DNA from 2 places in the Solidesulfovibrio magneticus RS-1 genome. Region 1 is predicted to be linked to the other one. Evidence: predicted binding sites of a transcription regulator. Region 1 holds the regulator's gene; the other holds the start of a gene.

Region 1 (4,521 bases):
GAGGTCGGCCTGGCGCACGTCCATGCCCAGGGCCAGGCCCTTGTAGCGCTGGCCGCCCTTGTCGTCGAAAAGGCTCATGAGCTTGGGCACGAGGCTGACCGGCAACCCGTCCACGCAAAAAAAACCCAGGTCCTCGAAGACGCGAAGGGCTGTGGATTTTCCGGACCCGGACAGGCCGGTCAAGATAACGACGGGGAGTTCCCTGGCCGCATGTTCCATGGCATTCACCTTCCGGCCCAAGGGCTTAACAAATTTCCCGCGCGTTTGTGTGACAACAAACGCGCGGGAAACGTTTTTTCAGGGAGCCTTAGGCGGCGGCGAGCACCTGCCGCAAGGCCTCGTCGGTTTCGGCGGTCAGAAAGGCCCGCCGGAAGGATTCATCGGACAAAAGCCGCGAGATGTGGGCCAAAATGCGCAAATGCAGGCCCGCGACATGCTCGGGCGCGAGCACCAGGAAGAAGATGCGGCAGGGCTTGAAGTCCAGCGCATCGAAGCTGACGCCCGCAAGGCTTCTCCCGACGACGATGACGATGCGTTCGAGGCTCTCCATCTTGCCGTGGGGAATGGCCACCCCGTCGCCGATGCCCGTGGTTCCGAGGTTTTCCCGGTCGAGCAGCACCTGATGGGCGCGTTTGGCGTCAAAATCGGGCCACTGCTTCTTGATGGGGGCCACGAGCTCGGCCAACACTTCGGACTTGGACTCCGACGCAAGATTCCCGATGACGAACTCGGGCTGGAGATAGTCCTCTAACCGCATCTAAGCGCCCGTTCCAGGATCGATGAGGCCGAAGTCGCCGTTGCGCAGGCGGTAGATGACGTTGGGCCGTTCGGTTTCGGAGTTGATGAACACCAGGAATTCGTACTTGAGAGCCTCCAGCTGCATGGCGGCTTCTTCCACGGCCATGGGCTTGGGCTGATACTCGTCGGTTTCGATGATGGTGGGCACGCGGCCGCCGGCGGCGTCCTCGCTGATGCTGATGACGTCCATGCGGACCTGTTCCACGGTCTGGCGACGGCGGTCCTTTTGCTTCTCGCGGAACTTCTTGGCCTGGGCCTCGATCTTGTCGAGGATCAGGTCAATGGTGGAGTACATGTCCTCGGAGGTTTCGTGAGCCGAGATGTGCATATTGTCGGCCAGGAAGATGACGTCGGCCATCTGCCGGGTCTTTTCCACGGCCAGGTTGACCTGGACATCCGAGGTATCGGTGGACGAGGTGTACTTGCCAAGCTTTTCAAAGCGCTTCCTGGCATAATCGCGCAAATGATCAGACGGCTCGAAATTCTTGAAATTAAAGGTGATGTTCATAGAATCCTCCAGGCTGGCGTGGTGAGAGGCCGGAAACCCGGCCCGAAGCATCAGAAAACCGCCTTGCGCTTCGACGACGACTCGATTCCCATGGCCGTGCGATACTTGGCCACGGTTCGCCGGGCGATGTTGATTTGCAGTTCATCCTTGAGCATGTCGGCGATGGCCTCGTCGCTGATGGGCTTTTTGTCATTCTCGCCGGAAATAATGCGCTTGATCATGGCCTTGACCGACTCGGAGCCTACCGTGCCCCCGTCGTCGAGTTCCAGGGCGCTGTTGAAAAAGAACTTGAGTTCAAAGATGCCGTGGGGCGTGGCCACGTACTTGTTGGACGTAATGCGGCTGACGGTGGACTCGTGCATGCTGATGTCGTCGGCCACGTCCTTGAGGATCAGCGGCCGCAGCTTGGTCACGCCGTCCTCGAAAAATCCGCGCTGAAACTTCACGATGCTCTCCAGGACCTTATACAGCGTGCGCTGGCGTTGGTACAGGCTCTTCATAAGCCACATGGCCGAACGCATCTTGTCCTGGAGGTAGTCCTTGTCCTTGTCGTTTCGCGGCAGGCTGCCGTCGGTGTAGGACATGTTGAGTCCCAGGCGCGGCATCCCCTCCTCGTTGAGCAGGATGACGAAGTCCTCGCCGTACTTGTAGACGAAGGCGTCGGGGCTGACGTAGATCGGGTCCCCCGAACCGTAGCTGGCTCCGGGCATGGGATCGAGGGTCTGGATCAGCTCCAGGTATTCCTTGAGCTTTTCCATGGTCAGGTGAAATTTCTTGGCCAGGGGCTTGTAGCGCTTCTTTTCGAGATCTTCGAGATGCTCGCGCACCAGTTCGATGAGGATGGGATCGTCGTAGCCGTAGACTTCGATCTGAATGAGCAGGCATTCGCTGGGAGTGCGAGCGGCCACGCCCACGGGATCGAAGCGCTGGAGGCGGTGGAGCACCTTTTCGACATGCGCCGGGTCGGCGTTGGCCATGCCGGCGATTTCCTCGACCGTGGCCCGCAGATAGCCCGAGGAATTGAGGCTGCCGACGATGGTCTCGCCGATCTCCACTTCCTTGGCCGTGAAATTGGACAGGTGCATCTGCCAGCCGAGGTGGCCGTCGAGGGACGGCTTGGAGGCCAGGCGAGCGTCGAAAGCCATGCCCTCTTCGGGAACTTCCAGGTCGCGGGACAGGGACTGCTTGCTCGTGCTGGCGAAATCGCCAAGGTAGTCGTCCCACTCGGCGTTTTTGAGCAGCTCCTTTTCCATGGCCGCGTCGGCTCCCGTGGGGCCATTGTTGTCCTCGACCATGACGCGTTCGGGCTGGCGGTCCTCCTCGACGGATTCCTCCAGAAGAGGATTTTCCAAAAGCTCCTGCTGCACGCTTTCAAGCAGCTCCAGCCGCGACAGCTGCAAGAGCTTGATGGCTTGCTGCAGCTGGGGGGTCATCACCAGCTGTTGGGAAAGCTTGAGTTGCTGCCGCAGTTCCAGGGCCATGCTTACCGCCGTGCTCGAAAGTCGTTGACGTTACCGGGGTCGTCTCCGGGCTTTGCCCGGCTCAGGGCCACCCCGCCCAACAAAAACCATGCCACAATTGAAGCCTTGTGGCAATCGGCACAATCGGCCTTCAGCCGAGGAACCACTGGTAGGCCGCCTCCAGACGGCCCTTGGCGGCCAAAATGTAGCGCACGGCCTCGCGCACGGCGCCCTGCCCGCCTCCGCGCCGCGACACCCACAAGGCCAGATCGAGGATTTCGGGCTGGGCGTCGGCCACAGCCATGGGCAGACCGACCAGCTCCATGGGGCCGGCGTCCACCCAATCGTCGCCGAGAAAGGCGGCCTGATGCGGGGCCAGCCCGGCCCGGGCCAGGATGCCTTCCAGCACGGCCACCTTGCGGTAGTGGCCGGGGTGGTATTCCTCAATGCCCAGTTCCCGCATCCGGGCGGCCACGGCCGGGCTGTCCAGGCCGCTGACGACCGCCACGGCCAGCCCCGCCGCCTGGGCCGCCTTGATGCCTAAACCGTCGTGGACATGAAAACGCTTGGTCACCTCGCCCCGGGCATCGACGTAGATGCCGCCGTCGGTCATGACGCCATCGACGTCGAGCACCAGCAACTCCACGTCCCGGGCGCGCGCAATGGCCAGCTTGGCGTCTTCAGGCATAACAGCCTCCCTTGCGATGCGACGGCGGCATGGTTTGAACGCAAGGCCATGTCCCCAACCGCCGACAGGTGCAATCTAGCCCAAAAATCGCACCATGACCAGAAGATAAACGTTTTTAGCGCCTTGCCAAGCCATGCAGCCCTTTGGCCGAAAAAAAGTCCGGAGAAGCCGCCTTCCCCGGACCGTGCAATCTTTTTGCGCTTGGGCCGTCTAGCCCTTGTGCCGCTTGGCCGCGGCCACGAACTCGCGGAACAGCGGATGCGGACGCATGGGGCTGCTTTTGAATTCGGGATGGAACTGGCAGCCCAGGAACCAGGGATGGTCGGGCAGCTCCACCATCTCGACCAGTTCGCCGTCCGGGGACAGGCCGCTTAAGACCAAGCCGGCTTCCTCAAAATTGCCGGCGTAGGCCTTGTTGAACTCGTAGCGGTGGCGGTGGCGCTCGGAGATTTCCGACGCGCCGTAGGCGGCGGCCGCCTTGGTGCCCGGCGCGACCACGCAGGGATAGGCGCCCAGGCGCATGGTGCCGCCCTTGTCGCTGGTCGGGTCGCGGTGCTCGATGGTCTGGGTGCGGAAGTCGTACCACTCGCGCATGAGGTAGATGACCGGATGTTGCGTGGTCAGGTCGAACTCCTCGGAGTTGGCCCCGTCAAGGCCCAGCACGTTGCGGGCGTATTCGATGACCGCGCACTGCATGCCCAGGCAGATGCCGAAGAAGGGGATCTTCTTGGTGCGGGCGTATTCGATGGAGGCGATCTTGCCTTCCACCCCGCGCGAGCCGAAACCGCCGGGAACGAGGATGCCGTCAATGCCCGAAAGCGTGGCGGCCACGTTTTCCCGGGTCAGCTCCTCGGAGTTGACGTAAACGAAATTGACCGACACCCCGGCGTGGACGCCGCCGTGGACCAGGGATTCGTGAAGGCTCTTGTAGGCCTCCTTGAGGTCCACGTACTTGCCGACGATGGCGATGGACACCGTACCGACCGGGTTTTCCAGGCGGTACATGAGGTCGCGCCAGGGTTCGAGTTCGGCGTTTTTGGCCGGCAGGCGCAGTAAAATGGCGATCT
Region 2 (4,521 bases), 2.2 Mb from region 1:
TACCAGGAGACACGCCATGTTGACCGCCATCACCCAGTTCATCCGTGACGAAGAAGGCGCCACCGCGGTGGAATACGGCCTCATGGCCGCCCTGATCGCCGCCGTCATCATCACCGCCGTCACCTCCATCGGCACCAACCTCACCACCACCTTCAACACCGTCGCCACCTCGCTGGGCAGCTAAATTTCACCCGCTTCGCGAAGCCAAAGGGCCGTCCTCGCCAGGAGGACGGCCCTTTGCGTTTGCCGGCCTCGCCGGCCGCTGCGCCCCTGCGCCCGCGACTCCATTTCTGCTGGAACGGCGCGCCAGAAATCCACGAGCCCTGGCCCAAACCATCGCATCAAGAATATTAAATTCATAAATCCAGTATGTTAAGTTCTCGATGAAGTTTGGCACGCCCCCTGCTTTAGGAAAGGCACGAGACGCACACGAACCCAAAGCAACTTTACATACCAAGGAGACACGCCATGCTGACCGCCATCACCCAGTTCATCCGTGACGAAGAAGGTGCCACCGCGGTGGAATACGGCCTCATGGCCGCCCTGATCGCCGCCGTCATCATCACCGCCGTCACCTCCATCGGCACCAACCTCACCACCACCTTCAACACCGTCGCCACCTCGCTGGGCAGCTAAATTTCACCCGCTTCGCGAAGCCAAAGGGCCGTCCTCGCCAGGAGGACGGCCCTTTGCGTTTGGCGGCCTCGCCGGCCGCTGCGCCCCTGCGCCCGCGACTCCATTTCTGCTGGAACGGCGCGCCAGAAATCCACGAGCCCTGGCCCAAGCCATCGCCTCAAGAATATTAAGTCCATAAATCCAGCATGTTAAGTTCTCGATGAAGTTTGGCACGCCCCCTGCTTTAGGAAAGGCACGAGACGCACACGAACCCAAAACAACTTTACATACCAGGAGACACGCCATGTTGACCGCCATCACCCAGTTCATCCGTGACGAAGAAGGCGCCACCGCGGTGGAATACGGCCTCATGGCCGCCCTGATCGCCGCCGTCATCATCACCGCCGTCACCTCCATCGGCACCAACCTCACCACCACCTTCAACACCGTCGCCACCTCGCTGGGCAGCTAAATTTCGCCCGCTTTGCGAAGCCAAAGGGCCGTCCTCGCCAGGAGGACGGCCCTTTGCGTTTGCCGGCCTCGCCGGCTGCTACGCCCCTGCGCCCGCGACTCCATTTCTGCTGGAACGGCGCGCCAGAAATCCACGAGCCCTGGCCCAAGCCATCGCCTCAAGAATATTAAATCCATAAATCCAGTATGTTAAGTTCTCGATGAAGTTTGGCATGCCCCCTGCTTTAGGAAAGGCACGAGACGCACACGAACCCAAAGCAACTTTACATACCAGGAGACACGCCATGCTGACCGCCATCACCCAGTTCATCCGTGACGAAGAAGGCGCCACCGCGGTGGAATACGGCCTCATGGCCGCCCTGATCGCCGCCGTCATCATCACCGCCGTCACCTCCATCGGCACCAACCTCACCACCACCTTCAACACCGTCGCCACCTCGCTGGGCAGCTAAATTTCGCCCGCTTTGCGAAGCCAAAGGGCCGTCCTCGCCAGGAGGACGGCCCTTTGCGTTTGCCGGCCTCGCCCGCCGCTGCGCCCCTGCGCCCGCGACTCCATTTCTGCTGGAACGGCGCGCCAGAAATCCACGAGCCCTGGCCCAAGCCATCGCCTCAAGAATATTAAATCCATAAATCCAGTATGTTAAGTTCTCGATGAAGTTTGGCACGCCCCCTGCTTTAGGAAAGGCACGAGACGCACACGAACCCAAAGCAACTTTACATACCAAGGAGACACGCCATGCTGACCGCCATCACCCAGTTCATCCGTGACGAAGAAGGCGCCACCGCGGTGGAATACGGCCTCATGGCCGCCCTGATCGCCGCCGTCATCATCACCGCCGTCACCTCCATCGGCACCAACCTCACCACCACCTTCAACACCGTCGCCACCTCGCTGGGCAGCTAAATTTCACCCGCTTCGCGAAGCCAAAGGGGCGTCCTCGCCACGAGGGCGCCCCTTTTCGTTTGCCCCCCGCGCCACATTTTGGCATCCCGAAAGGACAGGAGACCGCCCCATGGACGTCAACACCCACAAAAGCGTCGACCCCGGCCTGTGCGGCCAGCCCGAAACCCTGGGCGAGGGCCTGGCCCGGGTGGCCTTCACCGCCCTGCCGGCCATGGCCGCCGACGACCGGGGGCTGGTCCACGGCGGCTTCGTCTTCGGCCTGGCCGACTACGCCGCCATGCTGGCCGTAAACGACCCCAACGTGGTCCTTGGCGCGGCCGAGGTCCGCTTCACCGCCCCGGTGGTGGTCGGCGAAACGCTTATGGCCGAAGCCCGGCTCACCGATACCGCCGGCAAAAAACGCCTCGTCACCGTCACCGTGCGCCGGGGCGAAGACGCCGTCTTCACCGGAACCTTCACCTGCTTCGTGCCGGAAAAGCACGTCCTTGACCGCTGAGGCCGCGCCATACCGTCCGCGCTGTCGCCGCCCGCCCCGAACGGGCCGGCCCCGGCCAGGACGTCAGCCAGGAGGAACGCCATGAGCTTTGTGCTGCAAAAGCCGTCCCCGGCCGCCGAACAACCCCGCTTCGACTGCATCTTCTGCAACCGCCCGGCCCTGGTCTCCTCCGAGGCCGGACGGGCCGACCAGGCCCGCATCGTGGAGGTCTTTTGCCGCCACTGCGGCTCCCGAAAAACCATGGCCACGCGCCTCAGCGCCGACGGCGCCCGCTGGGAACCGGCCGACTGAACGGTGCCGTCGCCTTCGCCTCGGCCGTCATGTTTTTTTTCGCCGGAAAAGCCCGCGCCCCCTGCCCAAACGTCCGGCCCTGTGCTATGGCTGGCCCTAACCGCCAACCACTGCCAAGGAGGGACCCCATGAAACGCGCCTTGCTCAAGCTCGCTGTGCTCTTGACCATGCTGGCCCTGGCCGGGACGGCCCATGCCTGGAAAAAACCGCCGTTTAAAAACGTCGATAAAAACGGCGACGGCGTCATCATCTTCGAGGAGATCGTGGTCTTCAACTCCGGCCTGACCATGGAAGTCTTCGCCGTCATCGACCTCAACAAGGACGGCAAGATCGATCCGGCCGAATACGCCGCCATGGGCGGCAAGACGGCCAAGGGCAAGGCGGCCAAGCCCTGGTGGCGCTGCTCGTCCAAGGAAGGCTCCCTGCTCTACAAGCAGGGCACGGACCTGCTCCTGGCCGGCAAGAACGCCGAGGCCGCCACGGTCCTGCGCCAGGCCCTGACCACGCCCCTTTGCGTGGATTATTTGAGCTACGCCTACTACAACCTCGGCGTCGCCTGCATGCGCCTTGGCGACGCCCCCTGCGCCAAGGCCAATCTGGAAAAGGCCCGAGCGCTCAACGTCAACAACACCGTGCCCGAGAACAACTTCGGCCTGGACGGCTGGCCCCGCAAGCCCGGCGTGGTCGGCAAGTAATCCCTGTGCCCCTCGCGGCGGCCCGGGGCTCGCTCCCCGGACCGCCGCGACAAGGCCAGCGCCGGGCCGCGATGGAGGCGACCCGCCGCCACGAACTCCCCCGCCCCGTTTCCCCCCGCAGCCGGGCGACTCGTCACGCCGCCCGCGTCGCCTCTTGACAGTTCCTGGCCGCGTGGTCATCCAAAAGAGCGAGCGGCGCCAGCGCCGCGCGCTCCGGAGGACTCCTTGGGCAACGTGCTCATCATCGACGACGATCAGACCATCCGCGACGCCCTGGCCCGGGTCGTGGACCGCCTGGGCCATACCCCCACCCTGGCTTCCACCCTGGCCGAAGGCCTGCTGCGGGCCGGCAAGGACGACGTGGATGTGGTCTTTCTCGACGTGCGCATGCCCGACGGCAACGGCCTCGACGCCATCGCCGACATCCGCCGCTCGCCCTCCCACCCCGAAGTCATCGTCATCACCGGCTGGGGCGACCCCGACGGGGCCGAGCGCGCCATGCGCCAAGGGGCCTGGGAGTACATCGAAAAGCCCCCCACCGTAAAAACCATGACCGCGCCCCTGGTCAGCGCCATGGAACACCGGCGCGGCCGGGCCAGCTCCACCACCGTCTTCCGCTTTCCCGGCATCCTCGGCGGCAACCCCGCCCGCACCGCCTGTCTGGAACAAGCCGCCCGGGCCGCCGGCAGCGACGTCAACGTGCTTTTGACCGGGGCCACCGGTTCCGGCAAGGAGCTCTTCGCCCGGGCCATCCACGACAACAGCCCGCGCCACGCCGCCCCCTTCGTGGTGGTGGACTGCGCCGCCCTGCCGGCCACCATCGTCGAAAGCGTGCTTTTTGGATCGGAAAAAGGCGTCTACACCGGCGCGGACCGCCGCCGCGAGGGCGTACTGCTGCGCGCCCACGGCGGGACGCTGTTTCTCGACGAGGTGGGGGAGATGCCGCTGTCGGTGCAAAAGGCCTTTTTGCGCGTGCTCCAGGAACGCCGGGTACGACCGGTCGGTGCGCTGGAAGAGGTCCCCTGCCGCTTCCGATTGGTGGCCGCCAC

Evidence for each region. The regulator sigma-54, encoded in region 1, starts transcription at its own class of promoters, with help from an activator protein. The targets are predictions, from matches to a motif close to CTGGCACGGNNNNTGCTT.
Region 2: a site for sigma-54 is predicted at 1,745-1,762, ahead of DMR_RS03015 (Flp family type IVb pilin). Genes of this name have one in related genera too.

The regions. Positions count from the first base shown of each region.
Region 1 covers NC_012796.1:2,886,496-2,891,016, forward strand. Annotated here, with positions in the region: gene rapZ (RNase adapter RapZ) at 1-219, opposite strand, end outside; gene DMR_RS12360 (PTS sugar transporter subunit IIA) at 308-757, opposite strand; gene hpf (ribosome hibernation-promoting factor, HPF/YfiA family) at 758-1,306, opposite strand; gene rpoN (RNA polymerase factor sigma-54) at 1,357-2,787, opposite strand; gene DMR_RS12375 (KdsC family phosphatase) at 2,918-3,454, opposite strand; gene DMR_RS12380 (CTP synthase) at 3,665-4,521, opposite strand, start outside.
Region 2 covers NC_012796.1:708,312-712,832, reverse strand. Annotated here, with positions in the region: gene DMR_RS03035 (Flp family type IVb pilin) at 17-184, shown strand; gene DMR_RS03030 (Flp family type IVb pilin) at 469-636, shown strand; gene DMR_RS03025 (Flp family type IVb pilin) at 920-1,087, shown strand; gene DMR_RS03020 (Flp family type IVb pilin) at 1,371-1,538, shown strand; gene DMR_RS03015 (Flp family type IVb pilin) at 1,823-1,990, shown strand; gene DMR_RS03010 (hotdog domain-containing protein) at 2,100-2,486, shown strand; gene DMR_RS03005 (hypothetical protein) at 2,568-2,777, shown strand; gene DMR_RS03000 (hypothetical protein) at 2,906-3,472, shown strand; gene DMR_RS02995 (sigma-54-dependent transcriptional regulator) at 3,698-4,521, shown strand, end outside.